Linked DNA regions of Cohnella abietis. The protein of the gene in region 1 binds, or shares a complex with, the protein of each later gene. Links are inferred from orthologs where the notes say so. Each region holds a gene or a part of one and is shown in the gene's direction. Other genes may lie near its edges. The genes, in order: metK and groL.

Region 1 (13,304 bases):
TGCTCAAGCGATTTTTGAAGAGAGTAACCTAGCCATGAGAACAGAACCATGCACAACAGAGCAGTTTCCTCGTCCTGCGCCCCGTCCTGCTTACTCGGTAATGGATCATTCGGCTATTCGTCAGAATGGGTTTACAGATTTGCGTCCTTGGCGGGAGGGGCTTCAAGCATTCTTGAAGGAACTTGATACATGATCTAGTAGTATACTAAGAAAGCCACATTTTACCCTAAGACCCATAATGTCATACGCCTTGAATCGATTGAGCCAACACATACTAGGATCATTACATTCAAGGAGGCTGACATCATGGCGAGAAGCAACAAATTAGTTGTACCGGAGTGCGCAAATGCGTTGAGGCAGATGAAATATGAGGTTGCAGCGGAGCTCGGTGTACCGATTAATCAGTATTCAACCGGAGGTCTGGATACGGAATTTGCTGGAGAGCTGGGAAGTATAGGATCTGTAAGCTATGGTAAACAATACTACGGTGATCTTTCGTCCCGGGAAGCTGGGGCACTTGGTGGGGGAATTACGCAACGTTTAATACGACAAGCGCAACAAACAATCGTGTAGCAAATGTGAAAGAATGGCAGCCTGTTTCATCCCTAAGATAGGCTGACATACATTGACACCCCTCGACAATTCCGGTATCATTATTAATCGAAGGTTTCTATTAACAGCCTTTTCCAATTGGAAAAGGTTGATTTTTTTATATGTGGAGGTTGGAGAAATTGTCGATAAAAGGCCGGCATCTCTTCACATCCGAATCGGTCACTGAAGGCCATCCGGATAAGATATGCGATCAAATCTCAGACGCGGTATTGGATGCTTTCCTAGAAGTAGACCCTTACGCTCGTGTAGCCTGCGAAGTATCCGTAGCTACTGGACTTGTACTTGTTATAGGTGAAATAAGCAGTAAAGCTGATTTTGTAGATATATCCGCCATCGCGCGTCGCACGATTAAGGAAATTGGTTATACACGTGCTAAATATGGTTTCGACTCCAGCACATGCGCTGTATTAACATCACTGAACGAACAGTCTGCTGACATTGCGCAAGGCGTTAACGCAGCTCTGGAAAGCCGTGATGGCAAAGATATTCAGCAAGAGAATGAGGATATCGGTGCAGGGGATCAAGGTCTTATGTTTGGCTTTGCATCGAATGAAACACCGGAACTAATGCCGCTTCCGATTGCATTAGCTCACCGCTTGTCCCGTCGCTTGGCCGAGGTGCGCAAAAATGGCACACTTGGCTACTTACGTCCAGATGGTAAAACTCAAGTAACCGTTCAATATGAAGATGGTAAACCAGTTCGTGTGGATGCGATTGTCGTCTCAACACAGCATTCCGAGGATATTACATTGGAGCAGATCCAAAGTGATATTCGCGAGCATGTTATTTATCCGGAGGTTCCTGCTGAGTGGCTAGATGAGAATACCAAATTCTTCATTAATCCAACAGGTCGTTTCGTTATCGGCGGACCGCAAGGTGATGCAGGGTTAACTGGCCGTAAAATCATTGTTGATACTTATGGTGGATATGCTCGCCACGGTGGCGGTGCTTTCTCTGGTAAGGATCCTACAAAGGTTGACCGTTCCGCGGCATATGCTGCTCGATACGTGGCGAAGAACATTGTTGCTGCTGGTCTTGCTGATAAATGTGAGATTCAGCTTGCCTACGCCATTGGTGTAGCAAGTCCAGTTTCCGTTAACGTTGATACTTATGGTACTGGTAAAGTTGAGGAAGAGAAGCTTGTTGAACTTATCGTTAATAACTTCGATCTTCGTCCTGCTGGTATCATTAAAATGCTTGATCTTCGTCGCCCGATTTATCGTCAGACTGCAGCTTATGGCCACTTTGGTCGCACGGATGTTGATCTTCCGTGGGAACGCTTGGACAGAGTTGAAGCTTTGAAACAAGGCGCTCAAGCATAGTAAACTGATTTCTAATGCACAATGCACCGCTAAGCTAGGTGCATTGTGCTTTTTTCTGTCCAAAACACTAATTTTGTTCCACTATTAAGCCGAAGTAATAAGTACAAGATTGTTTATTTTCGGGAGGTTTTTTTGTTGCAACGTATTCGAACTCTTTCACTTACCTTAATTGTTGCACTTGTCGTCCAGTGTCTGTCAGTAATGGTTGCTGCTGCTGCCCCAGTTGGTTCTGAGGTGCGGGCACTAGGAGGAGACAATGGTCCTCAGCTTACTGGAATGACTCCAAGTAATGGCGCCACTGCTGTTGTTACCAATACCTTTCTCAAGCTCAGCTTCGATGAGACGATAATTCGAGGGACAGGCACTATTGATCTCTATTTAGCTAATGGAACTCTTGTTGGGAAATATAATGTTACGGATGTGAACACAGTCCAGCTTGATAATGAGAATACATCTATTGTCATTAAGCCAAGCACTCTTAATTCCGGGGACAGCTATTATGTTATTGTTCCTAGTACTGCGATCATAAGCTATGCGACTGGAAGGTCTTATCAAGGTCTTACAACCTCGCAATGGACCTTTAGAGCCGAACAGCTTGTTCCTGTAGCATCAAATTTCAGTCCGCGTCAGGGAGCGAATGCGGTTGATCCGGTTGCACCCGGCAATTTATCTTTCGATTTTACTCGCAAGATTTTTAAGGGGACTTCAGGATATATCGAAGTTAAGCGGACAGCTGACAACGTCACTGTCCAATCCATTGACATTGCTTCTAATGAAGTGACTATTGCTCCAGTGGATGCCAGCCCTAGCTCTAACTGGAGAGTAAGCGCTCCATTAAAGGGGTTAGATTATAATACGTCATATTATGTTCTAATTAATCCAGGGGCATTAAAGGATGCAGATAATGGTGCCTATGCGGGAATCACAGCAGTAGGTGTCTGGGCCTTCACAACGAAGCCAGCTTTGGACACGACCAAACCTAAGGCGGTAGTATTTAATCCAGCTAATAATGGAACCTTGGGTGATATTAAGACCACTCAATTCACTCTAACCTTTGATAAGCCAGTGTTCGTTAATGCTAATAAAAGTCTAGTTATTCTTAATGCAGCTAACAATGCCTTATTTTGCACCATACCTGCAGATAGTACTACTACAGGTGGTTCTTCAATATCTATTAACCTAGCCACATCTTCGTGTCCTAAATTAACTAATAATCTAGACTTATCAATATCCATTGCGAATGATGTGTTCCGTGATGCTAGCGGTAACTATTTCGATGGAGTTACATGGAGATTTAAGATTGTTGTCGATTCGACACCGCCTACTATCGTTTCGTATTTACCTGCAGTAGGCGTAACAACTGTGGGTGTATCAACTACTCAGTTGAGCCTGACATTTAATAAACCTGTTGCGCTTGTGGGTGCCAATCCAACCTCTCAAGTGTTTCCGCAGAATAACCAAACCTATAAGACGGATTTGAAAATGGTTATAGACCCAACTAATAGTAGCCGGGTACTATTTAATTTGGGTAACTCCAAATTGAGTAGCTCAACCCTGTACTCTGTGCTTGTTCCCGTGAATTTAATAACTGATCTAGCCGGCAATGCTTTTGCGGGTATAGCTAATCCTTACCAATGGACTTTTCAAACGGCTAATAACAGTACTCCGACAATAAGCAGCTCAACAATAGATGGTTCTACTATATTACTTACCTATAGCGAAAATCTTGATTCGACCAAAGTTCCGTCCGGTAGTAACTTCTATGTACAGGTTAATGATGTAGCGCGTCCTGTCACGAGCGTGAGCATCGTTAATAATGAGGTTAGGTTAGTGCTACAAAGTATTGTTTTAGCGGGACAGTCAGTTAAAGTTTCTTATTATCCGGATAGCTTTTCGATCGACAAAAGGTTGAAAAATGTAGCAGGAAATGAAGCGGCTGGATTTACTAATCGCGCTGTTACCAATACCACAGATACAGCGTTGCCTAAGCCGGTAAGCGGGATCTTTTCTGGAAGCTCAGTGCTTTTGATGTTTAATCGTGCATTAACGACTCCTGTTGGAGAATACCGCAATCAATTCGTAGTTAAGCAGGGCGGAGTTCCACTAGCCTTCAATGCTTCTACGTTGGGCGGAACAGTCTTAAGCTTGACGTTAAATACTACATCGACTAGCCCCCAGCCTGTTTCTATCAGCTATACCCCAGGCTCTAATCCCATTAGGGACCAGAATGGAAATTTGATGCCGGCCTTTACCGATTATTATATTCGTAATGTTCTTGATACCACGGAGCCGCAGTTTGTTTCGGCTACTCTGAATGGCAATAAAGTCATCTTGACCTACAATGAGGGACTAAATACAACGACGATCCCTCCTAAATCTAGTTTTTCATTAACGATAAGTGGAACAGCGGCTATAATTACTTCTGTTAATATCGTCAACAATACGGTGGAGCTGCTATTGTCTCAAAGCGTAACTAGCAATGTTCCTGTACAGTTATTTTATTACCCTGGGAGTCCAGGGATATCTGATCTCTCGGGTAATCCCGCCTTGGCTATTGTCGGTCACAGCTTCAATTCAGGTGCAGCGGGGGCAGTGGCGCAGGTCGCTTCGCTGAATATATCAAATAGTCAATTATCAATTGTTTATTCAACTAACTTAAGCTCTTACTCAACACCGTATATTACTCAGTACACTGTGAAGTATGATGGTGTAGCCGTTCCGGTAACAAACATTTCTGTATCAGGAACACAGGTTATTTTAACCCTTTCCTCTGCCGTTAAAGCAGGACAACGTGTTACTGTCAGCTACAGTAGTACAGGGGTAACGTTAAAGGATTATTTGAGTCAGCAGGTAGCCGTTTTTAATGATTTAACAGTTACCAACCAAGGCGGATCTGCTGTGATAGGTAATTTACCAGATTACCTAGAAACTGACGGAGCGGGAGCACTAAGGTTTATCAATGCAAAGGCTGCAACAGTCGTTTCTGCAGCGACAGCTTCAGGAAGATCGGCGAACCGTTATATGATTAATGGAGATAAACTAATTTCTGCTTTCGACTTGGTTAAAACAACGGCTGGAGTTACTGTACCAATGGTAACCTTCAAGGTTCCAACGACTGAAGCGGGAGCTTTGGTAGGTATTCCACTGCGTTCGATTATGGATGCGGCGTCACGATCCGCCAATGCTTCAATCCGTTTAGATTTTGGAGATTTGCAGTTCACGTTACCGCTTAAAGCAATTAACTACAGTAAGCAGCTTCAAGCGACTGGGGGGGACGTGTCTGCAGCGTATTTATTACTCAATATTGAGAAGACGCCTAGCACCCCTCTTGTTTCCAAGCTAAGTGGCAAAGGTGCACAGATGCTTGTGACTCCTGCTGATTTTACAGCGATTATACTTGCGGGTGGACGAGAAAGGGAGATCGACTCTTATGAAGCATATGTCACTAGAACCTTTGTCCTTCCCTCGTCGGTAGGTGCTACGAACGATATTGCCGTCGTACGTATGGATAGTGATTCTGGTGATGTGACTTATGTACCGTCTAAGGTTAGCAATTCCAACGGTAGCGTCAAGGTTGATTTTATGAGAAAAGGTAATAGCGTGTACGCGGCAATTCGTGCCAATATAACCTATACAGATATGGCTAAGCACTGGGCTAGAGATGATGTATCCCAGTTAGCCTCTAAGTTCATTGTAGATGGACCCTCCCTAACAAGCTTTGCTCCTAACAAGGCTATCACGAGGGCAGATTTTGCGGTATTTATTGCACGTGGTCTAGGTCTTAATGGCGTTAGTGCATCCGCAGCAAAGTTTAAGGATGTTGGTTCCAACTATAAGTCTGCTGCTTACATTGGTGCCGTTAGCGATGCGGGTATTGTAGAGGGAGGAACAGACGGGAAGTTCCGTCCGGAAGCTCCTGTTACCCGTGAGGAGATGGCTACGATGTTAGTAAGAGCGATGAAGTATGCGGGAGTGAGCAAGACGGCAACGAGTACTGCCCTTAATGGCTTCAAGGATCGCACCAAAATTAGCAGCTGGGCCAAGGATGGCATGGCCATTAGTGTAACAGCTGGCTTTATTAAAGGGACACCCGAGAAGACGGTCAATCCAAAAAACAATGCGACTCGTGCAGAGGCAGCAATTATGATTAAGAGATTTTTGGAATACGTGGATTTCCTATGAACCATGCAAAGATAATGGAGGCAGGATTGGAATGGGTAGGTTCAAGTTTGCATTACCCCTTCGATCCTAATTTACCGGTGTTGTTCGTAGGAAGTAAAATGTTTGCCTTGCTAGGCAGAACAGGTGAGCACGAAAGTGTTAATCTGAAGGTAGAGCCGGAAGAAGCATGGCTACTGCGGCAACAATATCCCGGCTCTGTCCTACCGGGCTATCATATGAACAAGAAGCACTGGAATACAGTAGTGTTTGATGGTGGTGTGCCTGATAGTGAGGTGCATGCTATGCTCGAGCATTCCTATCAGCTCGTATGGAATAAGCTGACTAAGCGTGAACGTGCAGAGCTTAAATAAATAGTAGTGGGGAAAAGCGGCGATGGTTGCCGCTTTTTTACGTTATTCAGAATGTAAAAGTTACAGCACTATATTCGCAAAACACCGTTATTCCGACAAATCTAGCAAATAGTAGTCATATTTGCAGTATATTAATTTTTAATGACAATCTCTATTGAGGTGTAACTTTTTGACTCTTAAAGAGTCTAATAGAGTAGGAGCTTTATAGGAGCTGCGACGCTTCGGCCAAATACTAATAGAATTGCAGGAGACTTACATGCCACCACAACAATCTCACTCATCCCGTAGTAAGCAGAAATCATTTTCATCTCAAACTACCCTAATTCCGTCTCAAAAACCGAATCAATCTAGATATAAAAGTGTACGATTCCGCATTATTGTTCCCATTCTTGCGGGGGTATTGGTGTTCACCGCACCATTAAACCTATTCACCTCTTTCTCACCATTAACCTCAATCTCGCACGTCTCTGCTGCTACAGCCCCTGCTGCTGTTACATACAAGCTAGTAAAGCAATCCGAAACTATGGTTACGTCTGGAGCCCGTCAGGTAAACTATAACTGGGTACCTTCCAACGCGACCAAAGCAACGGAGGTTCTTCATGTATTAGAAATTGATCTAACAAATCCCTACGTACAGCTAAACGCGATGGGCGGACCCCAAGGCAGCGTTACGGCCAAACAATCCGTCGGAGCAATGTCTAAAGAAACCGGAGCTGTTGCCGGTATTAATGGAGATGTTTTCAGAACAGGAATTACGACAGAAGCCGTTCCGATGGGAGCACAGATTACTTCCGGCCAGCTTCTAGTAAGCAGCGAGCAATTGAAGGGAATGTATACCTTCGGAGTGACCCAAGACCGTAAACCGGTTATCGACAATTTTAGCTTCTCTGGAATGGTTACAGCAGCAGACGGAACAACGTTTAAACTAACAGGATTAAATAAGTCTGCCTATCGCACAGAACCTGATAGAGCGTATAGCCATGTCGATACCCTATATATGTATACTAGTGCTTGGACAGCGCCTGAGAGGCCAATTGCTAGTAGTACAATTCCTAGTGAGGCTTTAATAGTGGATGGTAATGTAACCGAAGTTTCAATTGGTACGCCGATTAAGACGGCAATTCCTGCGAATGGCTATATATTACGTGGAAGTGGTAATAAGACAGCAACAGATTTCATCAAGTCGCATCTTATTATTGGTGACAAAGTTACTACGGAATACTCGCTCCAATCAAATAATAGTGGTCAATCCTATGATCAATCTAGCTTTCAGATGATGGTAAGCGGACATACGCTTTTGCTAGATAATGGTGTTGCAGCGGCCTTCTCAAGGGATATTGATGGTGTCAGTGGTAGTGCCAATAGAGCCCGTACAGCTGTCGGATATTCTAAGGATGGATCCACGGTGTATTTGGTTACCGTTGAGGAGAATGGGGGACGTAAAGGTGTAACTCTCAAGGTACTGCAGCAGATGCTTCTCCAGTTAGGAGCTTGGAAAGCAGTAAATCTTGATGGTGGCGGCTCAACGACGATGGTTTCCCGTCCACTAGGTGAGTTTCAAGTTGGGCTAACGCACCCTACGTCATATGGAACGACTCAACGTCAGGTAGCCAATGGGATTGGTGTCTACACCATTGCCCCACAAGGCACGATTAAGGGGATAGTAGCGAGTGGATCCAAAACTTTGTTCATAGGCCAACAATCTAATTTCTCGTTGAAAGCCTACGATAACTATTTCAATCCGATTGATCCGAGTGGCTTAACACCGACATGGAGCATCGACAAGCCGTTGGGGGCTTTCACAGAGGGCACTTTCCTCGCGTCTAAATCCGGAACAGCAAAGCTCAGCGTTAATGCGGGCAGTGCATCAGATACTATTCCAATTGAGGTAATTGGAGAGGCTCAGATATCGAAGCTTATCGTAGAGCCGAGCACAACATTGCTAAAGCCAGGGATGACCATTAATGCTCCGGTTAAGGTTCAGTTAACGGACGGGCGTCAATTGTCACTACCAGCATCTTCAGTAGCTTGGGAATTCTATGGATTTACGGGGAGCTCTAGCAATGGGAAAATAACGATAGATAAAGTTAATAGTAACATTACTGCCGGGTATGCTGTAGCCAGATATGATGGCTTCGGTACTGTAGCTGCGCTCGCTTCAGGAACTGAGAAACCGCTTGAGGACTTTGAGAAGGTTTCTTATAAGGTTGGATTTACCGCAACACCGAAGGAAACGGTAGGAAATACATCCATTACAACGGGAGTTCAGGGACGTGAATCTTCCAATGTTCTATTAATGGATTATGACTTCACTGTAGGCGCTGGCAAACGATATGCTAATGCTGTTCTTAATGATGGCAAAGGGATTACCGTAACGGGAACGCCAAGCGCACTTACTCTCGATGTACTAGGTGATCAGAGCTATAACTGGTTGAGGGCGGAGTTTACAGATGTGAACGGTAAAACGGTATACGCCACGATAGCCGATAAGATTGACTGGATGGGATGGAAGAATATCCGTGTAGACTTAGCTGCAGCAGGATTAAAGGGTCCGGCACAGCTGACAAAGCTTTATATTGTTAATGCGGAGGAGGACCAAGACGAACGTGCGTTACAGGGCCAACTCGCTTTTGATAATCTCGCCTTGCAATATCCGCCATCAGGGATTAAAGTTACTAATTCGACTATCGTTATGACGGTTGGCAGTAAACAAGCGAAGGTTGACGGGAAGAAGGTTACACTGCCAGGGGCTCCTTTCATGCAGCAAGGCACGAACACGAATTTCCTTCCACTTAAGTTTGTTGCGGATTCGCTTGGAGCTCAGGTTCTCTGGGATAATAAATCTAAGAGAGTTACGATTCTAAGAGGCGACACCATGCTTGAATTGTGGGTAGGTAGTAATAAAATGACGGTTAATGGCGTGCGTCAAACACTTACCGTCACACCTACCATTGTTAATGGTAGTGTCTATGTACCTGTTCGCGTCATATCAGAGCAGCTCGGTCAGAAGGTAGACTGGGTAAGCAAAACAAAAACCATTACAATTCATTAATTTTATATCAAAAGTCCTAAACCTCCTCTCATTGAAACTAATAATTATGGTATGATGGGAATATTGCTAGAAGACGCTGGGCGGCCTTGATTTTATGGGAATGACACATATATAAGCAGGCGTTAAAGATCATAAGGGAGACGTCAATATGGATTATCATGTAGACCAAATAGATCGTGTAATCCAGAATGCCATCTCTGTTATGGAAGATAGTAAGGTTCAGGTTTTTGAAATTTGCGAGGTTGCCCGTCGTGAGCTTCTTGCCTTAACTCTTGAGCTGGAGAAGGTACTGCGAGAAACGTCGGATACTATTGATAAAGTAGATCTGTTGGAGCGGGATTATCGGCTTGCGAGAATACGGTTAACTGAGGTTAGCCGTGATTTCGTTCGTTTCTCCGAGCATGATATTAAGTCAGCCTATGAGAAGGCGACTCAATTTCAGCTGGACCTGATGGTTTATCGGGAGAAGGAGAGCTACCTGAAAACACGTCGTGACGATCTGCAGCACCGAGTAAAAAATGTGGAGATTTCCATTGAGCGAGCGGATACGATCAACCTTCAGATGAGTGTCGTGCTTGACTATCTTTCTGGTGACTTGAATCAGATAACACGGATTCTAGAATCGGCGAAAAACCGTCAGCTAATTGGACTTAAAATCATTCTGGCACAGGAAGACGAGCGTAAGCGAGTTGCTCGGGAAATCCATGATGGCCCAGCCCAGTCCTTGGCTAATCTAGTGCTACGCACGGAGATTGCGGAGCGGCTGTTAGATACGAAAGACATGGAGCTTGTTAAAAACGAGCTGATCGATTTGAAATTGCAAATTCGTATTGGGCTGGAGGATATTCGCAAAATTATTTTTAACCTCCGACCGATGGCATTGGACGATTTGGGATTGGTTCCGACTTTGCGGAAGTTTGTGCAGGATTTTGAGGAGAAGACTCGCATCAGGGCTGTTTTTGAGACTATAGGTAAGGAAAAGCGTCTACCTAGTGCAATGGAAGCGGCTATGTTCAGACTCGTTCAAGAAGGCTATAACAACGCGTTAAAACATGCTCAGCCTACTTTTGTATCTCTGGAAATGACCTTTAATGAAGAAACCGTATATCTAACTATAGAGGATAATGGAGTCGGCTTTCATCTGGATGTAGTGGAGTCCCGCGCGAAAACCCATTCGCATTTTGGTCTGATTGGGATGAAGGAGCGAGTTGAGCTACTGCAGGGGAAAATGGACATAGAATCAATCATTGGGCAAGGCACCAAAATAAAGATCAATGTTCCCATTAAATCTGAATCAGGAAAGGAGTTAATCGCACATGGAGAATAAAAATGCGGTTCGTAAAATTAAAGTACTCCTTGCCGACGATCATCAGCTGTTCCGCGAAGGGCTGAAACGAATTTTGAACATGGAGAACGATCTAGAAGTCATTGGCGAGTGTGGCGACGGCATACAGGTGTTGGAGTTCTGTAATCATGAGAAACCAGACGTCGTGTTGCTGGACATTAACATGCCTACGGAAAATGGTGTTGTAGCAACAGAGCGACTTCGCGATATTTTTCCGGAAATTAAAGTTATTATTCTATCAATACACGATGACGAGAGCTATGTGTTCGAAACCCTTCGCAAGGGCGCGACGGGTTATCTGCTGAAGGACATGGAAGCCGAGGCACTTATCAATGCTATTCGCACAGTTGCGGAAGGGCATGCTTACATCCATCCTAAGGTGACAGGAAAATTAATCAATCAGCTTCGCAGGATGACTTATCTGGACGAAATTGGTGCAACATCGGGTGCTGCGGCTAGTCGTGAGACGGTTACGAAATTCATACCGCGTGGCAACAATCCGCTTACTCGTCGGGAAGCTGAGGTGCTGCGATTAATGGCTGAAGGTAAGAGTAACAAGACTATTGGAGAAAACCTCTTCATTAGCGAAAAAACAGTCAAAAATCACGTTAGTAGCATTCTGCAGAAGATGGAAGTTGACGACCGCACACAAGCCGTTATCACCTCTATCAAATACGGCTGGGTAACACTCTAGTAACTTAAAACTAAAGTACCAACTACATAATGCTTAATCATCATTCGCGCCTCCACGGTCTTTCAACGACCCAGGTAGTCGCGAATTTTGTTTGGTGATTGTTCTTATCACGAGTGATCGTCCGCTCAGGCCATCGCCACGCCGAACAGCGGCTAACTTGCCGAGCAATGGCTGGGTCGCCGAACAATGGATGAGTCGCCGAACAATGGCTAACTCGCCGAACAACGGTCTCGCCAAAAGTCCGTCCCCTCCCGAAGCAAACGCGCCATAAAACTAACTTTTTCCTCCGCCAATATTGAATACGATGTTTTATATCGCTATCTCCATTATTTATCCAATCTCTATGCACGATAGCGATGTAATTCATTCTACTTGGAGCACTTTTCTCCGAATGCCACTGATTTTATTGAAGACAAGGATGTTTTGCATCGCTAATGAACTAAGCGGTGACCGTGTGCAGTCCAAATACGATGTTTTGCATCGCTAATGAACCATGCAATGACCGCCTGTAGTCCAAGTACTATGTTTTACATTGTTGTTTCACAAGCCGAGGTCGTCTGAGGTTACAGATTCAGCAAGCCTATAACTAAAAATACGATCAATGCCCTTCCCAGAAGGCGTGACAAGTTGTTTTCTGTAGAGGCTTTGGAGGAGCTTTCTAGCTTTCTGATTTTCTACCGCTAACAGGTGACAGATGTCTCCTGGTCGTACGATTCTCCCACGCCTTAATGCCATACGCAAAATATCTCGCTCCTCTGCAGACAAACTTGCGACTTGGTCCCCCTTTTTAACAGTAATCCATTTGCCCATAAATTGTTGAAGGACTTGCTGGCACATCCGCGGACGTTCAACAACGTCATCATAAGAGAAACGCAGAACCTTCCATCCATCGAGAATGAGGTGATTTTGTCGCATAAGATTATCTGAGAATTTGGTGCGGCTGATTTCCTTGGCATGAGGATTAAAGCCATCACATTCTATATCCAACATCACATAATTCAATAGGAAAGCATAATCTAAAAATCTTGTCCCATCCTTAAAGTCACTCACCTCGTATTCTGGATATAAGTTGTCAAAATTTTGGAACGCTGGCCACCATATGTTTTGGAGTAATAATTTTTCGCCATGTCCATGTCCTTCAGTTAGTCTGCGTAAGCTTTCCCCGTGTCTTGCTTTTTTGTGCTTCTCCTTAAATTTAGAATAAGCCGTCTCAAAGTCCACTATGTATTCCTCCCTAAAATAAAATAGCCACTCCCCCGTTCAGCTAATGCTGACGAGAAAGTGGCGTGTGCTTCACGACCAGAATAAAGATAAAATTTAAGCTTATTGTAATTGCTGATATAACAATTGTAAATATATAGTTTAATTTGTTGGATTCTGCTGGATGGATATGTGCGGATGATGTGTTGGAACTCTCGAATCCTGAACGGCATATATTGTTGAACGAGTTGGCGGAATGCTGAGGATAGTTGACAGTTCTATTTCGGCAAGGATGCTGCTCACGCTTATACAAAAGGAGGTGGCCGCCGTGATTCCCGAGCTATTGTGGATAATCGGCTTTTACGCTGCGGCTGCGGCATTCGCACATTGGACAATTCAGCGAGGATCAGGCGGGATTCGTCGACATTACGTGCTTGTTGCAGGCAACCACCAAATGCAGATTGAATGGTACATTAGGGCGCTTCAGCAATTTTCAAGGCGTACAGGAACGGAAATCGGGATAACGGTTGTGCTTGATCAGTCTTCG
Region 2 (17,691 bases), 4.8 Mb from region 1 along the record:
ACATTGATTCGGCTGTTGCCGCCACGCAGGATGCTGCACGCCGCCGTCTACATCTGTTCATATCGGCTTCTCAAATCCATTTGGATTTCCAGCTCCGCAAGACGCAGGACGAGGTCATCGAGATGCTTCGCGGGATGGTCGCTTATGGAAAGCAATTCGTAGATCAAATAGAATTTTCACCGATGGATGCTTCGCGCTCTAGCGAAGAGTTCCTGTTCAGGGTCGTTGAGGCGGCTATAGAAGAAGGGGCGACAATTATTAACATCCCGGATACGATGGGATATGCATTGCCAGAGGAATTCGGACCATTGTTCACACGGGTTCGCGAAGGTGTGCGCGGCGGAGATAAAGTGATCTATAGTACCCATTGTCATAATGATTTGGGCTTAGCGGTTGCTAACAGCTTAGCTGCTATCCGCCATGGTGTCACTCAGGTTGAGGTGAGTGTAAATGGGGTTGGCGAGCGTGCAGGGAATTGCTCCTTGGAGGAGCTGGTTATGGCTATTGAAACCCGCGGGGATTCGATGGGGGTAGAAACTGGAATTGTCACCGAGCATATATATGAAACCTCTCGGATGGTGAGCCGCACGATGCATTTTCCAATTGCATTTAACAAACCGATTGTTGGACGTAATGCCTTCCAGCATGAGTCAGGCATCCATCAGGATGGCTTGCTGAAAAACCGCAATACCTATGAAATCATGGATCCGGAAGCAATGGGTATTCCACGTAGCATGATTATTCTGGGCAAGCATTCAGGACGACATGCGATTAAGCATAAAATTTCCGAATTCGGAGTTAAATTAAACGATGCTGAAATGGAGGATTTCTATAACCGTTTCAAGGAGAAGGCTGATGAGCAGAAAATCATTACAGACGACGTTATGATGCAGCTGTTGGGAGAATCAACAGACACTATCGTGCAGCCGTACTCGTTGGTTGATCTGCAAGTGTTGGCAGGGTCGAGCCGTTCCCGTATCGCCTCCATCACCATATATAGCTCAGCCGATGGGAAAGAGCAAACCTACACGGGTGCTGGTGAAGGACCGCTTGAAGCAGTGATCCAATGCATTCGCGAGGCGATGCCTGTCGACGCTATATTCGAGGATTTGGAGATACATTCGTTGTCGACGGGCGAGGATGCCTTCGGAGAAGCCGTTGTAACTGTATCAAGCGGAGACCAAAGAAATATCGGAACTGCGATTCATCGGGATATTATTTTGGCGGCAGCCAGAGCTTACGTTTCAGCGGTTAATGGTGTAATACTCGCTCGTAAAATAAGCGAAGCCCATAAAGAAGCATCCGGGGAGTAGAGGTTAATCCTATGGAGCAAATACTGAAATACTATGACTCGTTCGATGAATGGGGGAGGCTCGATAGGGAACCAATTGAGTTCATGGTTAACCTCCATCATATCCAGAAAAACCTTCCCCCTAAGGGGCGGATTCTCGATATCGGCGCGGGACCTGGGAAGTATTCTATTGCTCTTTCTGAGCTTGGGTATGAGGTCAACCTTGCTGATCTTACGCCAAAACTCGTTGAGATGGCGAAGCTTAAGGCGAGGGAAGCTGGAGTACTAGAACGGTTTAATGGATTCCACGTTGTCGATGCCAGGGATATGAGCAGCTTCAAGGATGAGCAGTTCGATGCTTGCTTAATGCTCGGGCCAATGTATCATCTACAGACGGAAGAGGATCGTTCTAAAGCGATTCGTGAATTGCATCGGGTTACGAAGAAAGGTGGTCCAGTATTCGTCGCCTTCATGTCCAGATTAAAGCATCTCACAACTTCCATGATGTTTCCCGGGGCTTGGAAGCCGAACGATACTTCCCAAGGGCTAGCTGATTTTCTGGCATCGGGAATATTCAATCATAGCGATGAAGGAAGGTTCACGGGTGCTTATTATTTCGACATTGACGAAATCAACCCTCTCATGGAGGCTCATGGGCTCAAGAGCGTGAAGCTAATAAGCTCAGAGAGCGTTGCCGGATCGATGAATACAGAGCAATGGAACTATTGGAGACAGCGAGGCGAAGAAGAATTCGGGCAAGTGATGCAAATCGTCATGAAGGCGTCTGAAAGTCCCTACATTCTCGGGGCAGCGTCGCATCTATTGTATATAGGGGAAAAGCAATAAGAACGGGCTGTTCCGTAAGTGTGAAAATCACTTGCTGAGCAGCCTGTTTAAGATTTTGGGCGTAACGATTTATAAGTTGAAGCTAGTTTCGTTGTCCAACTTATCCAATTGTAGATCAATAAGTGATGTGGACAAAGTTATCCACACCCCCTGTGTGTAATGTGGATAAGAGCTAATAACCCTTGCTACATATAGGGTTGGAGGTTATTGAAAGTGGGATCAATTTTTCAGCCCTTTTGTGTGGAAAGTGTGGATAATGTGGATAAAACGGTGGAAAACTGTGCCATTACGCAATAGAGGACAAAAAAATGCTTGCGTACCAAGAGGTGGTTGGGGATAGAAGATCTTTCCCCACTGACTCTTCCTGCACGCAAGCTGTGTATAACTGTGTGAACAACTTATTTTCCAGTAATTCTACGATTCTTCCATTAAAGCTTCCCAAGTCTGAAAGGCTTCATCTAAAGCAGCACGTGTTTTATCCGCTTCGGCTTGTTTTTCTCTTAACTTCATATAATCCGTAACCATCTCTGGGGAAGCCATCTCAAGCTCAAGAGCAGAAAGCTCATTCTCTAGTCGAGAAATGTCTGCTTCGGCTTGCTCACGTTTACGTATTCTTGCTCTGTCCTCACGTTTCGCCTGCTTGTCCGCTTCGTAGTTACTGACAGCGGGTTGGGCAGCTTGTGAGCTAGAGTTATTTAATTCCGTTTCCCATTCTTTCATTTCTCGCTTTTTAACAACCATTTCGTCATAATTTCCTAGGAAATGCTCAGTCCCATCTGATGCTAATTCAACAATACGGTCAGCAATTCGGTTAAGGAAGTAGCGATCATGGGAAACGAAAATGAGAGTGCCGTCATATTCATCCAAGGCGCCCTCTAGTACCTCGCGGCTCATCAGATCCAGATGGTTCGTCGGCTCATCGAGCAGAAGAACATTCGCTTTGCGCAGCATCAGCTTCGATAAAGCGACTCTTGCCTTCTCTCCTCCGCTTAAGGAGCTAATCTTCTTGCGAACATCGTCACCGCTAAATAAGAAATTGCCAAGAACCGTACGAATTTCTGCTTCAGGATGCTGGGCAAATGCGCTCCAGACTTCCTCTAAAACTGTATTCGCTGGATTCAGCTCTCTTTGCTCTTGATCGTAGTAACCAAGCGAGACGCCAGCCCCCCATTCAATGACACCTGTGCGTAGCGGTAATTTATCGATAAGTGCTCGGAGCAAAGTCGTCTTGCCGACCCCGTTAGGTCCAAGCAAAGCGAGTCTCTCTCCTCTTTTTACCTCGAAGGACACATTACGAAACAAGGGAGCCATCTCTTCCTTAGGAGCAGCAGAACAATTAATGGCTCTAAGAACCTCTTTGCCGCTCCGGCGCTCCGTAGAAAAGGAAAAGCTCGCTTGCTTTAAAGTGCCGGGCTTCTCTAAGCGTTCAATTCTCTCCAGCGCATTGCGCCTGCTTTGGGCACGTCGAGTCGTCGAGGCACGGACAATATTTCGTTGTACGAAATCCTCCATACGGGATATTTCCTTGCGCTGCTGATCGTATAGCTTGATTTGTTGTGCATAAGCTGCTGCCTTTAAGTCCATGAATCGGCTGTAATTGCCAGTATATCGTGTGGCTGCATGACGCTCGATTTCGACTATGGCTGTAACGGTGGCATCGAGGAAATATCGGTCATGGGAGACGATAACCATAGCACCAGCATAAGATCTCAGATACTGCTCTAACCAAGTAAGGGTGTCAATATCCAGGTGATTGGTAGGCTCATCTAGCAATAGCAGCTCAGGTTGGACAAGTAGCAGTCTGGCAAGCGCAAGACGCGTCCGTTGCCCCCCGCTAAGCGAGGAAACCTCCGTATCAGGAGAAAAGTCTCCAAAGCCCATTCCGTGAAGAATGCTGCGGATGCGGTTTTTCATTTCGAACCCGCCATTTTCCCGGAATTTCTCGCTTACGTCAGCATACTGAGCTAGCAAAGCTTCGTATCGTTCTGGATTTTCTAGCTCTTGGGGATCTGCTACCCGGTTTTCCAACGCTAATAATGCTCGCTCTTGATCCAGTAGAGGACCGAACGCAGAATTCATTTCTTCCATTAGAGTACGATGTCCTTGAAGGCCGCCATTTTGAGCCAAATAACCGACCTTAAGCTCTCTCGGCTTGGATACGGAACCCGTATCAGCGGTTAGCTCACCGGCCAGGATACGTAAGAAGGTTGATTTGCCGGCTCCATTGACACCTACAAGACCAATGCGATCGCGCTCATTGATTTGCAGAGATACCCCATCTAGTACAGGGGTAACGCCGTAATGCTTTGTAATGCTGGATGCTTGTAATAGCAAGAGGAATCCCTCCGAAAATTTCGATTCATTCTTGCTACAAGTGTACCGTAAACATATAAGAAAAGTCCAAGTCGTTATTCTTTGGCGAAAATAGACATAAAATGATAAAATGAAAATAACTTTTCTACGGATTTTCAAAAGGTAGGCCAATCGCTCATGAATAATGCTCAGAGTAATTACGATAAGGTGGAGTGGCGACGCCGGATGACCGCCATAAGGGACGGGCTATCACCCGAGGATCGAGATAATTATTCTTTACGATTATGTCGTCTAATCGAGCTTGAATTATTGAGCCCACTTCGCCAAGAGCGTTCACGCTCTTTGAATATTTGCGTGTACGCGCCTTTTCGCTCGGAAGCATCTCCGCTCCCTTTGCTCTCAAGCTGCTGGGAAAGGGGAGACCATCTATTCGCGCCAAGAATTTTGCCAGACAGAGAAGGAATGGAGTTGCGTAAGGTCGAAGCACTGACTAACTGGATTCCGGGGAAGTGGGGGGTTCCGGAGCCCGACCCGCTACAAACCTTGCTGGCAGAACAATCACAAGCTCTCGATGTCGTACTCGTACCTGGTCTTGCTTTTACGAAAGAAGGATCTCGATTGGGTTACGGCGGGGGGTATTATGATCGCTTATATGCAGATAGACTAGGCTTTAGCAACCCAAAGACGTTGTGGATAGGCTTCGCTTTTGCTAACCAGGTCATAGCCGACCCATTGCCTATGGAGACGCATGATCTTCCTCTAGATGGATTGGCAACGAACGAGCAGGTTATTTGGTTTAATTAGGGGGGAAATAGCGGATAGCTTGAAAGTTGGTTGACTTATTACAATGTGCAAGGTCATTTACGTATAGTGGACAACTATGCTTAAACGGTCTAACATTTGATTAAAAGATACGATCACGATAAAGCTCGTATTCATGGGAGCGGGGGGATGGAGCATGCGTTGGAAGGTCGCTTTATTGACAGCTAGTGATAAAGGCTCGCGAGGGGAACGCGAAGATACGAGCGCTCAGGTTATACGTGAATTAATTGAGGAAGAGCTTCATGGGGACATCATTGATTATCGGATTGTGCCGGATGATCAAGATGAAATAAGAGCAGCACTAATAGAAATGGCCGATTATTATCAGGCAGACCTTATATTGACGACTGGTGGAACAGGTCTGGCATTCCGTGACGTTACACCTGAAGCGACATTAATGATCGCGGAAAGAATTGTTCCTGGAATTGCAGAGGCGATGCGGGCTACCGTTATTCAGCGCTCGCGTAAGGGAATGCTTTTTCGCGGGATTTGTGCGATACGCGGTCGTACCTTGATTCTGAACTTACCTGGAGATCCTAAGGGCGTTCATGAGCATTTGATGGCGGTAATGGACGTTCTACCAGAAGCATTGGATCAGGTAAAAGGATTGCGTGGGGAGCAGTAGATAACAGCTTCCTAGTTTCTTTCGTGGCAAGGAATAATGCTTATTAGTCCGCTATGTTAAGTGAACAGAATGCTACCTGGATTTAGACATATAATTGTCAATGATAATGACTATTTCCTGTAACAAGGGTATGATATGATACTGATACTGGGCGGAATGCCGGTAGTTGCCGACGATGAAACCTTATATTTCTATCGATGTTTTTTGCCGAGAAATTTGGCTGGATATACCGTAATAAAGGAACATATTATCGAAATGGTCTGCGACAGATTATGCCGTCGCTAGAACTGGGAAACGGAGGTTTATTTATGTCAGGAATTGGTGCTTCGGGTATGATTTTACTCGTAATCGTTGCTTTGCTGCTGTTCGGACCGAACAAGCTACCTGAATTGGGAAGAGCATTCGGACGCACGCTCCGTGAGTTCAAGAAGGGCGCTAATGAGCTGATGGATGATACTAAGGAACGTCCAGCAGCAAACCGCGTGGAAGTGTCATCGGAAGATACACAGCCGAAAGCTGAACGACGTCTGCCTGAATAAGGTATGAACATTACACAAAAAGGGGCTGTCCCTCATCGCAGATGAATCATTTGCGAAAGGGGCAGCCCTGTTGTTGCATGGAGGCGAATAAGGATGAAGGATAGTTCAAGTGCTCGGCAGGATGAAAACTGGATGCCGATAATGGAGCATTTAGGTGAGCTACGTAAAAGAATTATATACTGTTTAATTGTATTTGTACTTGGACTGGTCGGAGGCTTATTCGGTGCCCAGCCTGTCTTTGATTATTTAGTTGCTGCAGCCCCTACGGAAAATCTTAAGCTAAATGTGTTTTCTCCTTGGGATGCGATTGGCTTATATATGAAATTTGCCATTATCATTTCTTTTATTCTGGCCATTCCCCATACGATGTTCCAATTGTGGGCATTTGTGCGTCCCGCGCTCGGGAAACAAGAGCAGAGAGCGACGCTACGCTATGTTCCATGGGCCTTAGTCATGTTTCTAATCGGACTTGCGTTTTCCTATTTCGTCGTTTTTCCGATGGCCTATTTGTTTACAGAGAAAATTACCGAGACTATGGGACTAGAACAAACCTATGGAGTAGCGCAATACTTCGCCTTTTTGTTCAACATTCTCATTCCTATTTCCTTGCTGTTCGAGCTACCGCTTGTCATTCTGTTCTTAAGTCGGATAGGTATTGTGACCCCGGATCTTCTCAAAAGGATTCGTAAGGTTGCATGGTTTGTCCTAATCATAATTGGAGTAATGATTACTCCGCCCGATGTCGTTTCGGATTTATTAGTGGCAGTTCCACTGATTCTGCTTTATGAATTAAGCGTACTTTTGTCAAGAATAGCTTACGGCAAACGAATGAAAGCACGTGAGAAAAGAGAACTAGAGGATTCAGAATAAGAACTAGTCCTTTCCTACTGAACCCAAAAACAAAACCTTCCATAAAGAAGCAGAATGTGTCAAATTTCGTATTCCAAATGCCGAAATTATGGTACACTTGTCTCAGGTAAGGGCTTACATGTTCAGGGACAATTAGGGAGGGGCAAAGGCATGCGTGATATGACCTTAGGTCGCAAAATTACGATCGGTTATGTTGGGTTAATCGTGTTATTGGTTTTAGCATTTGTATTGTTATTAACAGGCATGGATCTAACGGATCATAAAGCCTTGTTCGTCGAAGTCATTATTATTTTCGTTGTTTTGGCGGGTGGGGCTGGCTTTGGGTTAATGTGGCTAACGCGTAATTTGACCGAGTCTATTGGTGGGGTAACGTCTGCGTTGCGAAATATCGCTTCCTCCGGCGGTGATTTAACAAGAAGAATACATATCCGTTCTACAGATGAGATGGGTGATCTCGCTAACGCGGCGAATCATATGCTTGACGGCCTGCAGAAGATGATGAAGGAGCTTCGCGATAGCACGGCTGAGCTAGCAGCTTCTGCTATTCAGCTTCAGCAGGGAGCAACCGAGAATGCTCGTGTGAGCAGTGAAGTGTCTAAAGCGGTAGAGAAGGTTGCGGCCGGCTCAGAGACACAGGTTGCCCAGTCGCAAGAAATTTCTGCAACGATGCAAGAAACACTGGATGGTTTGAATCAGGTAGCTTCAACGACTACCGGAGTATCTGACGCAGCCCAAACGACTGTTAGTCGTGCAGCAGCTGGCTCTGAATTGCTGCAATCAACGTCTGGAGAAATTGCTCAGGTTGAGAAGGCATTCCGCTCTTTGCAGGAAGTTGTTAGAGGCTTGAATCATAAGTCAGAAGAAGTACGTGAAGTCATCGGTTACATATCGGAAGTAGCGAATCAAACCAATTTGCTGGCGCTTAACGCAGCAATCGAAGCTGCTCGCGCAGGTGAGCATGGACGCGGCTTCGCAGTTGTTGCAGGAGAAATTCGTAAGCTTGCGGATCAGACGCAGCAATCTGCGGTTCAAATTGGAGATACCATTGGGACAATGTCTAGCGATATTGGCAAAGTGGCTACGATGTTCGAGCAAAGCGCGAATCAAGTATTCTCGGCTGTGTCTGGTATGCAGAATGCAGAAGAGACATTCCGCGATATCGTTGATAAAGTCGGTCAGCTTAGCACGAATATCGTTGATGTAGCAGCGTCTGTCGAGCAAATGTCTGCTGGAAGCACTTCCGTAGTGCAATCGATTCAGGATATCTCACGGATTACGGAGGAGACTGCTTCCTTCACCGAGCAGGTTTCGGCAATGACTGAGCAGCAATTGTCCTCGACAGAGGAGATGGCACGAACTGCTGAGAATCTAAGCAGTATGGCTTCTCGTCTGAAAGGCTTGGTCGGTAATTTCAAGACATAATGGTTTTCTTTTCTAACTAGAGTCTGCAATTGAACGAAAATAATAGCGATGCGGATCCGCAACAAATGCGGGTTCGCATTTTTTTATGTACATTTAACGCAAAGGACTTGAAAAGCATCCGTAAAAACCGTATCATAGAAAATGGTTATTAGCACTTAACACAAATGAGTGCTAACAAGGAATGGCTTCAAGTTAAAAAACTTACACCTATTTAAGAAGGAGGCTATTTACATGATTAAACCTTTGGGTGACCGCGTTCTTGTAGAAGCGAACGCAAAAGAAGAAAAAACAATTAGCGGTATTGTATTGCCTGATAACGCTAAAGAAAAGCCGCAAGAAGGAACGATTATCGCGGTGGGTAGCGGAGCTTTAACTAAAGACGGTGAACGTATCGCGCTTGAAGTAAAAGAAGGCGACCGCGTTTTATTTTCCAAGTATGCAGGTACTGAAATCAAATATGAAGGTAAAGAATATTTGATTATGAAAGAAAGCGACATACACGCGATCGTTGGCTAAGCTTTAGTTTAACGATTTAGACATAACGAAATAGACCGGAAACGGCAGCAAATAGTTTCAGATCTTAAGGAGGGTAATTCACGATGGCTAAGGAAATTAAATTTAGTGAAGACGCTCGTCGCGCAATGCTTCGCGGTGTCGATGCATTGGCAAACGTTGTAAAGGTAACACTTGGACCGAAAGGTCGTAACGTTGTTCTAGAGAAAAAATTCGGTTCTCCACTAATCACTAACGATGGTGTAACGATTGCTAAAGAAATCGAACTAGAAGATGCATTCGAGAATATGGGTGCTCAGCTAGTTAAAGAAGTAGCAACGAAAACAAATGATATCGCTGGTGATGGTACTACAACTGCAACTGTTCTAGCTCAAGCGATGATTCGTGAAGGCTTGAAGAACGTAACTGCAGGCGCTAACCCTATGGTTATCCGTAAAGGAATCGACAAAGCGGTTAGAGCGGCAGTTGAAGAGCTTCAGAAGATCTCCAAGCAAGTTAGCGGACGTAACGACATCGCTCAAGTAGCTGCTATCTCCGCTGCTGATGACGAAGTTGGTCAACTGATTGCCGATGCTATGGATAAAGTCGGAAAAGACGGCGTTATTACTGTTGAAGAGTCGAAAGGCTTTAACACGGATCTAGAAGTTGTAGAAGGTATGCAATTCGACCGTGGTTACATTACACCATACATGATTACAGATACGGATAAAATGGAAGCTATTCTTGATAATCCATTGATCCTTATTACAGATAAGAAAATCTCCAACATCCAAGAGATCCTTCCTGTTTTGGAGAAGGTTGTTCAATCCGGTAAGCAATTGCTTATCATCGCTGAAGATATTGAAGGCGAAGCATTGTCTACGCTTGTTGTTAACCGTCTTCGTGGTACATTTACTTGTGTTGGTGTTAAAGCTCCTGGCTTCGGCGATCGCCGTAAAGCTATGCTTCAAGACATCGCTGCGCTTACTGGTGGTCAAGTGATCACTGAAGAGCTTGGTCTTGAGCTGAAGTCCACTACACTTGAGCAATTAGGTACTGCACGTCAAGTGCGCGTTAACAAAGAAAACACTATTGTAGTTGATGGTTCCGGAGATAAAGCGGATATCACTGCACGTGTTAGCCAAATTAAAGCGCAAATCGAAGATACAACTTCTGACTTCGACCGTGAGAAATTGCAAGAGCGTCTAGCGAAATTAGCTGGTGGCGTTGCAGTTATCAAAGTTGGCGCAGCGACTGAAACTGAATTAAAAGAGCGCAAGCTTCGCATCGAAGATGCTTTGAACGCGACTCGTGCAGCAGTTGAAGAAGGTATCGTTTCCGGTGGTGGTACTGCACTCGTTAACGTATACAGCGCTGTAGCTGCAGTAACTGCAGAAGGCGACGAGCAAACAGGCGTGAACATCATCCTTCGCGCATTGGAAGAGCCAATTCGTACAATCGCGGCTAACGCTGGCCAAGAAGGCTCCGTTATCGTTGAGCGTCTGAAGAAGGAAGCTGTTGGAACAGGCTATAACGCTGCAACTGGCGAATGGGTTAACATGTTCGAAGCTGGTATTATCGACCCTGTTAAAGTAACTCGCTCCGCATTGCAGAACGCTGCTTCCGTAGCTGCTGTCTTCTTAACAACTGAAGCGGTTATCGCTGACAAGCCAGAACCAAACAAACCAGCAGGCGGCATGCCTGACATGGGTGGTATGGGCGGCATGATGTGATAAGGGTGATAAACCCTTATGCATCAAGGGTTCTTCTGCGGAGGAACGTCGTTTGACAGTATTTAATAAGAGGCTTCTCATGAGTTCAATCGAACTTATGGGAGGTCTCTTTGTTTTGTAATGTAAAAGAAACCCGCCCCATTTGATAATAATGGTGGCGGGTTGGAGCTTAGTAGCCTGCTTTGAGGATAATAACCAACAAGATAAATAGTACAAGTACGAACGCAGCGGCTTCCATTCCGCCACTTGGTTTTACAACATTACAACAGTTTCCATACCCTGCTCCAGCAACTGGATAACTCATAAAATCACCACCTAGCTTTTGTTTGAGATCATCTTATTACCGACTTAGCTTATGTATGGTTATTAATATGGTCAGTGCATTCGTACAGGACTGTTATTAATCCGCACTTGTACACGTTTAATGGGAGATGCACGAAATTATCGAGCAACGGGGTCTTGAGGGGGCACGATTGGCAGGAGATATACGAATATTTCGAGCAACGGGTTCATGAAAGGGCACGATTGGAAGGAGATGCACGAAATTATCGAGCAACGGGGTATTGAGGTGCACGATTGGAAGGAGATGTACGAAATTATCGAACAATGGGGTCAGGAGGGGGCACGATTGGAAGGAGATGCACGAAATTATCGAACAATGTGGTCAGGAGGGGCACGATTGGAAGGAGATGCACGAATATTTCGAGCAACGGGTTCATGAGAGGACACAATTGGCAGGAGATGTACGAATATTTCGAGCAACGAGGTCAGGAGAAGGCACGATTGGAGTGAGATATACGAATATTTCGAGCAACGGGTTCATGAGAGGGCGCGATTGGAGTGAGATGTACGAAATTATCGAACAACGGGGTCTTGAGGGGGCACGATTAGCAGGAGATGTACGAAATTGTCTAGCAACGGAGTATAGAGAGGGCACGATTGGCAGGAGATGTACGAATATTTCGAGCAACTGGAAAAGCCAACTATACAGCTGTTAGCTTGGTGCCGCAGGCTGCATAGCTGGCTTCAATTTGTTTTTGTGGTGTTCCAAACGATAAAGAGTTCCTAAGTGGAAAAAGCTTCTTCGATTAAGTATATTGACTAGGTTTAACGCACAGCCCCGAATTCTGCCTTAACCCGCTGTAATAGCTGTGCATCTGTTAGAACATCACAAGCTGTATAGGCAAGCATGGTTGCACCGAATACCATGGCCTTGTAAGCGGGATCGGTCTGTGCCGCATCGCGGAACTCTACTGTATGGAGCTCGTAAGGCTCGTTAACAACCTTGATGTAAGGGTGGATGACTGGACAGCGCAGGGACACGTTTCCAAGGTCCAAAGAGCCGTTATCATGACCCACTTGAATTTCCTCTACCGGAATCCCACTGGTGATCAGATTTGCTGTGAATGCCTCAGATAGGCTCTCGTTCGTACGTAATTCATCATAGGAGTATTCGTAATTGCTGGTAGTTAGTCTGCAACCAGCTGCAATACCGGCTGCTTCGGCGCAGGCGTTTACCTTACGCACGAGCTCATTCGTGTATGCGCGTGAAGCAGATCTGACGTAGAACTGAGCAGCCGCATAGTCGGGAATAATGTTCGGTGCTTGTCCACCGTGAGAGATGATGCCGTGAATTCGGGCATCTTTTTTGGTTTGCTGCCGTAGAGCATTGATAGCGTTAAATAGAAGAATAACTGCATCTAGAGCATTAACTCCCTGATCTGGGTTTGCTGCAGCATGTGCGGCTTTACCGTAGTATTCAAATAGCAACGCATCCATAGCAAGGGATGAACCGGATTTCTCATAAGTGTGGTAGGGATGCGCCATAATCGCAATATCGCAATCATCGAACAAACCTGCCTCTGTCATGTCAATCTTCGCGCCCTTCGTTTCCTCAGCAGGCGTTCCATATACTCGAATAGTTCCGCCCGTTGTATCTGCAATAGCTCTTAACCCGGCTGCTGCACCTAGCGCCATCGTGCATATGAGGTGATGACCGCAAGCATGCCCAAGCTCTGGAAGGGCATCGTACTCTGCGAGTAAGCCGATTATAGGTCCAGGCCTAGCAGAACGATATTCGGCAATGAAGGCTGTTTCCAAGCCAAGAATCCCTCTTTCAACTTGGAACCCCAGTGCTTCTAGCTCGGAGGTAAGTAAGGCGGAGGCTTGTTTCTCCTCATGCCCTAGCTCTGGATGAGCCCCGATAAATGTAGCAATCTCGATTAAACGGGATGAGAAGCCTTGAATTGTTTCGTGAATCGTTATTTTTAAGTCGGCCATATTGTGGACTCCTTTAATAGTTAAGTATCTCTGTAACACTATCGTATCCGTTCTAAGGGTGGACAAGCAAGCAAACTTCTATTTATAGCTTACAATGTCGTAATTTTATAGTTTAAATGGCACTGAAACTCATTATAAACAAGGAATAAGTTGTGTAATCTTGAAGTGTTGTCGTATATTTTAAGTTAACCAGCCAAGGAGGCTACCTCATGATTAGAATAGGAAAAATTAGTTACTGGCACGTTCACGCAGATGATTACACTCGTCAAGCATTAGCTAACCCATCCACTGAATTGGCGGCAGTATGGGATGAGGAGTCTGAAAGAGGAATTAAGAAGGCTGCTGAATACGGCGTTCCTTATTATGCTTCACTTGATGAAATGCTGGCACGGGATGATATCGATGCAGTTATCGTAGATGCCCCAACGAATATTCATCATGAGGTTATTATTAAAGCCGCTAAAGCGGGTAAGCATATTTTTACTGAAAAAGTAATCGCACCAACAAATAAGGAAGTTACGGATATTGTTTCTGAAATTAAGCAAGCAGGAGTGAAGTTTGGGGTTTCATTACCTCGTCTCTATACGGCATCTACACAAATCGTTAATAAGGTCATCCAAGAAGGAACATTGGGAAAACTGACGCTTGCACGTGTACGCTTGTCCCATAACGGAGCGATTGCTGATTGGCTGCCCTCTCATTTCTATTCCAAGGAGCAGTGCGGTGGCGGAGCCTTGATAGATCTTGGCTGCCACCCGATGTATCTTGTTAGGCAGTTTCTAGGCATGCCGGACAGCGTAAGTGCTAGCTTCGGCTATGTAACGGGTAAAGAAGTAGAAGATAATGCGGTTGCTGTGCTTCAATATGCCAATGGAGCGCTAGGAATCGTCGAGGCAGGCTTCGTGAACAGTCATTCTCCTTTTTGTATCGAGCTGCACGGAACGGAAGGAACATTATTGATTGGATTTCCAGATGAGACTCCAATCATACGTAGTAACAACGGAATACCTGAATGGGAGAAGCTTGATAAGGGACAAGATGTCACTATGGCATTCGACCAATGGGTAGCACATATTGAGAATGGAACAGAAGCAACAGACAATGTAAATATAGCGATTGATCTTACCCGGTTAATGGAGGCCTCTACGCGTTCGGTAGCAGAAGGCCGTCCGATCCGCATCGATGAATTAGCTTAATTAAACCGGAATAAGGAATGGCAACACGAGAAGAGGGATGGGCATGGCGGAAGAAGAGAAGGGAACACGAGATAGCGGGATAAAGAAGCATCAGGAGAGAAAGTCAGCCGGAAGTCCCGGCTCCTTTCCTTATGCCCGGATGCTTGATAAGCAAGATGCGCTGGATCGCCTGGATTTGCAATTCCGCTGGGGCTCGTACGGAATTCGTGTGCTGCGCTGTCATCTTGCAGCGTTCCCGCCCGGATGTATTATCAATTTTCATAAGCACTCTGAATACGAATTGCATTATATTGCAAAGGGCAAGGGAAAGGTTATTCTTGTCGATCAAACCTATGATCTTCATGAAGGATTGTTTTATTTAACCGGCCCTGACCTTGTCCATTACCAAGAGTCAGATCTGGAAGAGCCGATGCACGAGCTTTGCTTGCATTTGGATATTGTACCTTTGGACGGAACACTTGAGGACAATAGCTGGGGAGACGTGCTTGAAGCGAATGAGGCTCAGGAATGCATTGCCGCTCTTCAACGCATACCAGCTATCCCTTTTGTCGATCGGTTCCATGCCATGAATGGATTTCTAGATGCGTTTCGTATTTGGGAGGATCAGCCTTCCGGGTTTTATACCTTGATTAAGCAGGCCATCGTTCAAATTCTTCTGCGAACGACTCGCGTATTTGACGATCCGGATGGAAAGTCGGGAATGCCGGAACGAGATATGAATTTTCACCGGTATCAGCTTGCTACGCAATACATTCAAGATAATGAAGGCTTGCCGATTTCCTTAGAGCAGGTTGCCGAATCAATCAGTATTAGTCCGAGGCAGCTGCAACGAATATTTCGTAGCGAAGGGCAGACGACCTTTAGCGATTATTTAGAGCATGTTCGTCTAACTAGTATTTGCTCCGAGCTGATCCACACGGACAGATCGATAGAGGAAATCGCGTTAAGCCATGGGTATGCGAACCCGAACTACTTGTATCTCGTCTTCAAAAGCAAATATGAAATTACGCCTACGAGCTATCGCAGGATGCATACGGTTGATGCTAACGCAAAGATAAATACTATATTCAGAGAGAAGGCAGAGAATCATCATGAGTAAAACGTTGAAAATTGGAATTATTGGTAGTGGCGGCATAGCTAAAGCGCACATAGCTGCTTATAGTAAGCTACCTTTTGTGGAAATCGTCGCAGTTGCAGACGTCATTCCAGGCAAAGCAGGACAATTCGTTGAGTCCGAGAAGCTTGTAGGGGCTGCTGCTTACGATGGGCATCAGAAGCTGTTGGAGCAAGACTTAGATGGAGTAAGCATTTGTACACCTAACGTTTCCCATCACATCACAACAGTAGACTCACTGCGCGCGGGCAAACAGGTATTGTTGGAAAAACCAATGTCTGTCACGTTCCAAGAAGCTTTGGAAATGACGCAGGTGGCGAAAGAGACGGGGAATATGTTAACGCTTGGCTTCCAGCCTCGTTATGATCCGAACATGAAGCTATTACAGGATATTGTACAATCCGGACGACTTGGCAAAGTATACTATGCCGAGACTGGCGGCGGACGTCGCAGAGGGATGCCAGGGGGAACATTCATTAGTAAGAAGCTTGCTGGAGCGGGAGCAATGGCAGACATTGGCTGCTACTCATTGGATATGGCTCTTAACGCGATGGGATACCCTCGTCCGTTAACTGTATCAGCATTTACTTCAAACCATTTCGGCACGAACTCTCTCTATCATCCAGAAGCAAGTAAATTCGAGGTAGAAGATTTCGGAGTAGCTATGGTGAGATTTGAAAATGATTTAGTTCTTCAATTTAAGATTTCATGGGCAATGCATATGGATACTCTGGGTGCAACAATGTTCCTAGGAACCGATGCAGGATTAAAGGTTACTCCAGCTGGTAAAGGTCCATGGTCGGGAGTATGGGACGGAGCAGTCGGCTCGATTAGCTTATTCCATGACGAGTATGGCGGACATACAGAAACGCCAATTCCACTCGTGGAGCATAAGCTTAATCTATTCGATGAGAAGGTTAGAGATTTCGCTGAAGCTGTTCGAGATTGTCGTCCTGCACCAATCCCTGGGGAGCAGATTCTAATACAGCAAGCCATTATTGATGGTGTGCTTCGCTCGGCAGAAGCTCGTCGTGAAGTATCTATTGAATTACCTTGATCTAATCAAGCAGATTAAAAAGGGCCCTCCATTAAAGCGGAGGGTCCTTTTTGTCTAATCCGATCTTACCACTGAAGGCCATTTAATAATTAGGGTCGTTCCTTGGCCTACAGAGGTAATCACTTGGATCGACCCACCTAGTGCCTCTACCAGTGCTTTGGTTATGGCCATGCCAAGTCCAGAGCCTTCTGTCCGGCTTTCGGTGTCCGTGCCACGGTAATACCGTTCAAATAATCGAGCTACGGTTTCTTCATCCATACCTTTGCCATCGTCTTTGAGGGTTAGAATGATGGTATTAGGCTCTTTTTCCTCAATTGATATCGTCAGAGTAGTATCTTCCCCATTATGCATTAAGGCATTAGCAACTAGGTTGTCTACGATCCGCTGAAACCATGGTTTGTATAGGATCATATAAATAGGCGATTTTGCCGGAATATATTTGACACTGCTTTCTTTAAAGACTGGATGGTTAGTTGCTTCTAAGATAGCCTCTGCCGTATATTCATTCAGATCCACCAGCTCTGAGGACGGTGCCCCATGGCCATTCCGTAGCCGGTAGGTTAGCGCAAGATCATCAATTAGATCATCCAAATGAGAGGACTTGTCTAATATTATTCGCGCAAATGATCGTATCTCACCCGTCGTCCATTCATAGGAATCGTTGTCTAACAAATACGCATAGCCTTTAATAGATGACAGCGGAGTTTTCAAATCGTGGGACACTCCTGCAATCCATTCATTCCGCATTTTCTCCGTTTCATCTCGAAGCCGTTCATTGTGATGTAAGGTTTGCGACAAGGAGTTCATAGAATCAATTACGTCCTGGTAAACGCGATACTTGCGCTTTCTCTTACCTCTGCGATTCTGGCTGCGGACGATCCCTCTTGCATCAACAGGCTCTTCGTAGCGGCCTTCCCCTAGAAATCTGAGCCATTTGAGAATATGAACAATAGGAGAGCCGAATCGTTGCCCAAGCCAATAAGATACGATCCCGAACAAGATAATGGCTCCAAGCAGAAAGCTTCCGATCCCAATAATTAACACGCGATTTTCCGGATCTAGACGTGGCGCACTGCCTGGCTCTGATCCAG

The links.
Region 2: the proteins of metK (region 1) and groL are in contact, whole or in part, in a cryo-EM structure (PDB 8P4O), measured with the Escherichia coli proteins. The link is inferred for Cohnella abietis from one-to-one orthologs.

The regions. Positions count from the first base shown.
Region 1 is NZ_AP019400.1:6,279,785-6,293,088, reverse strand. The notes cover bases 1-2,832. They hold metK (methionine adenosyltransferase), read left to right. Parts: upstream 1-731; coding sequence 732-1,934; downstream 1,935-2,832. Other genes in these bases: KCTCHS21_RS27585 (S-layer homology domain-containing protein), read left to right, coding at 2,070-2,832; KCTCHS21_RS27595 (alpha/beta-type small acid-soluble spore protein), read left to right, coding at 307-573; rfbD (dTDP-4-dehydrorhamnose reductase), read left to right, coding at 1-193. Outside these bases: more of KCTCHS21_RS27585, read left to right, coding at 2,833-6,116; KCTCHS21_RS27580 (MmcQ/YjbR family DNA-binding protein), read left to right, coding at 6,113-6,466; KCTCHS21_RS27575 (stalk domain-containing protein), read left to right, coding at 6,723-9,518; KCTCHS21_RS27570 (sensor histidine kinase), read left to right, coding at 9,667-10,845; KCTCHS21_RS27565 (response regulator), read left to right, coding at 10,835-11,557; KCTCHS21_RS27560 (DNA-binding response regulator), read right to left, coding at 12,098-12,778; KCTCHS21_RS27555 (hypothetical protein), read left to right, coding at 13,086-13,304. UniProt on the Escherichia coli protein: Catalyzes the formation of S-adenosylmethionine (AdoMet) from methionine and ATP.
Region 2 is NZ_AP019400.1:1,511,710-1,529,400, forward strand. What follows is about bases 8,649-11,640. They hold groL (chaperonin GroEL), read left to right. Parts: upstream 8,649-9,327; coding sequence 9,328-10,953; downstream 10,954-11,640. Other genes in these bases: KCTCHS21_RS06130 (methyl-accepting chemotaxis protein), read left to right, coding at 8,649-8,728; groES (co-chaperone GroES), read left to right, coding at 8,960-9,244; KCTCHS21_RS06145 (sporulation protein YjcZ), read right to left, coding at 11,123-11,257; KCTCHS21_RS06150 (hypothetical protein), read left to right, coding at 11,592-11,640. Outside these bases: KCTCHS21_RS06095 (2-isopropylmalate synthase), read left to right, coding at 1-1,313; KCTCHS21_RS06100 (class I SAM-dependent methyltransferase), read left to right, coding at 1,325-2,137; ribosomal protection-like ABC-F family protein, read right to left, coding at 2,552-4,471; KCTCHS21_RS06110 (5-formyltetrahydrofolate cyclo-ligase), read left to right, coding at 4,628-5,254; KCTCHS21_RS06115 (MogA/MoaB family molybdenum cofactor biosynthesis protein), read left to right, coding at 5,409-5,897; tatA (twin-arginine translocase TatA/TatE family subunit), read left to right, coding at 6,206-6,436; twin-arginine translocase subunit TatC, read left to right, coding at 6,530-7,306; more of KCTCHS21_RS06130, read left to right, coding at 7,457-8,648; more of KCTCHS21_RS06150, read left to right, coding at 11,641-11,951; KCTCHS21_RS06155 (M20 family metallopeptidase), read right to left, coding at 12,061-13,233; KCTCHS21_RS06160 (Gfo/Idh/MocA family protein), read left to right, coding at 13,443-14,429; KCTCHS21_RS06165 (AraC family transcriptional regulator), read left to right, coding at 14,473-15,528; KCTCHS21_RS06170 (Gfo/Idh/MocA family protein), read left to right, coding at 15,521-16,600; KCTCHS21_RS06175 (sensor histidine kinase), read right to left, coding at 16,655-17,691.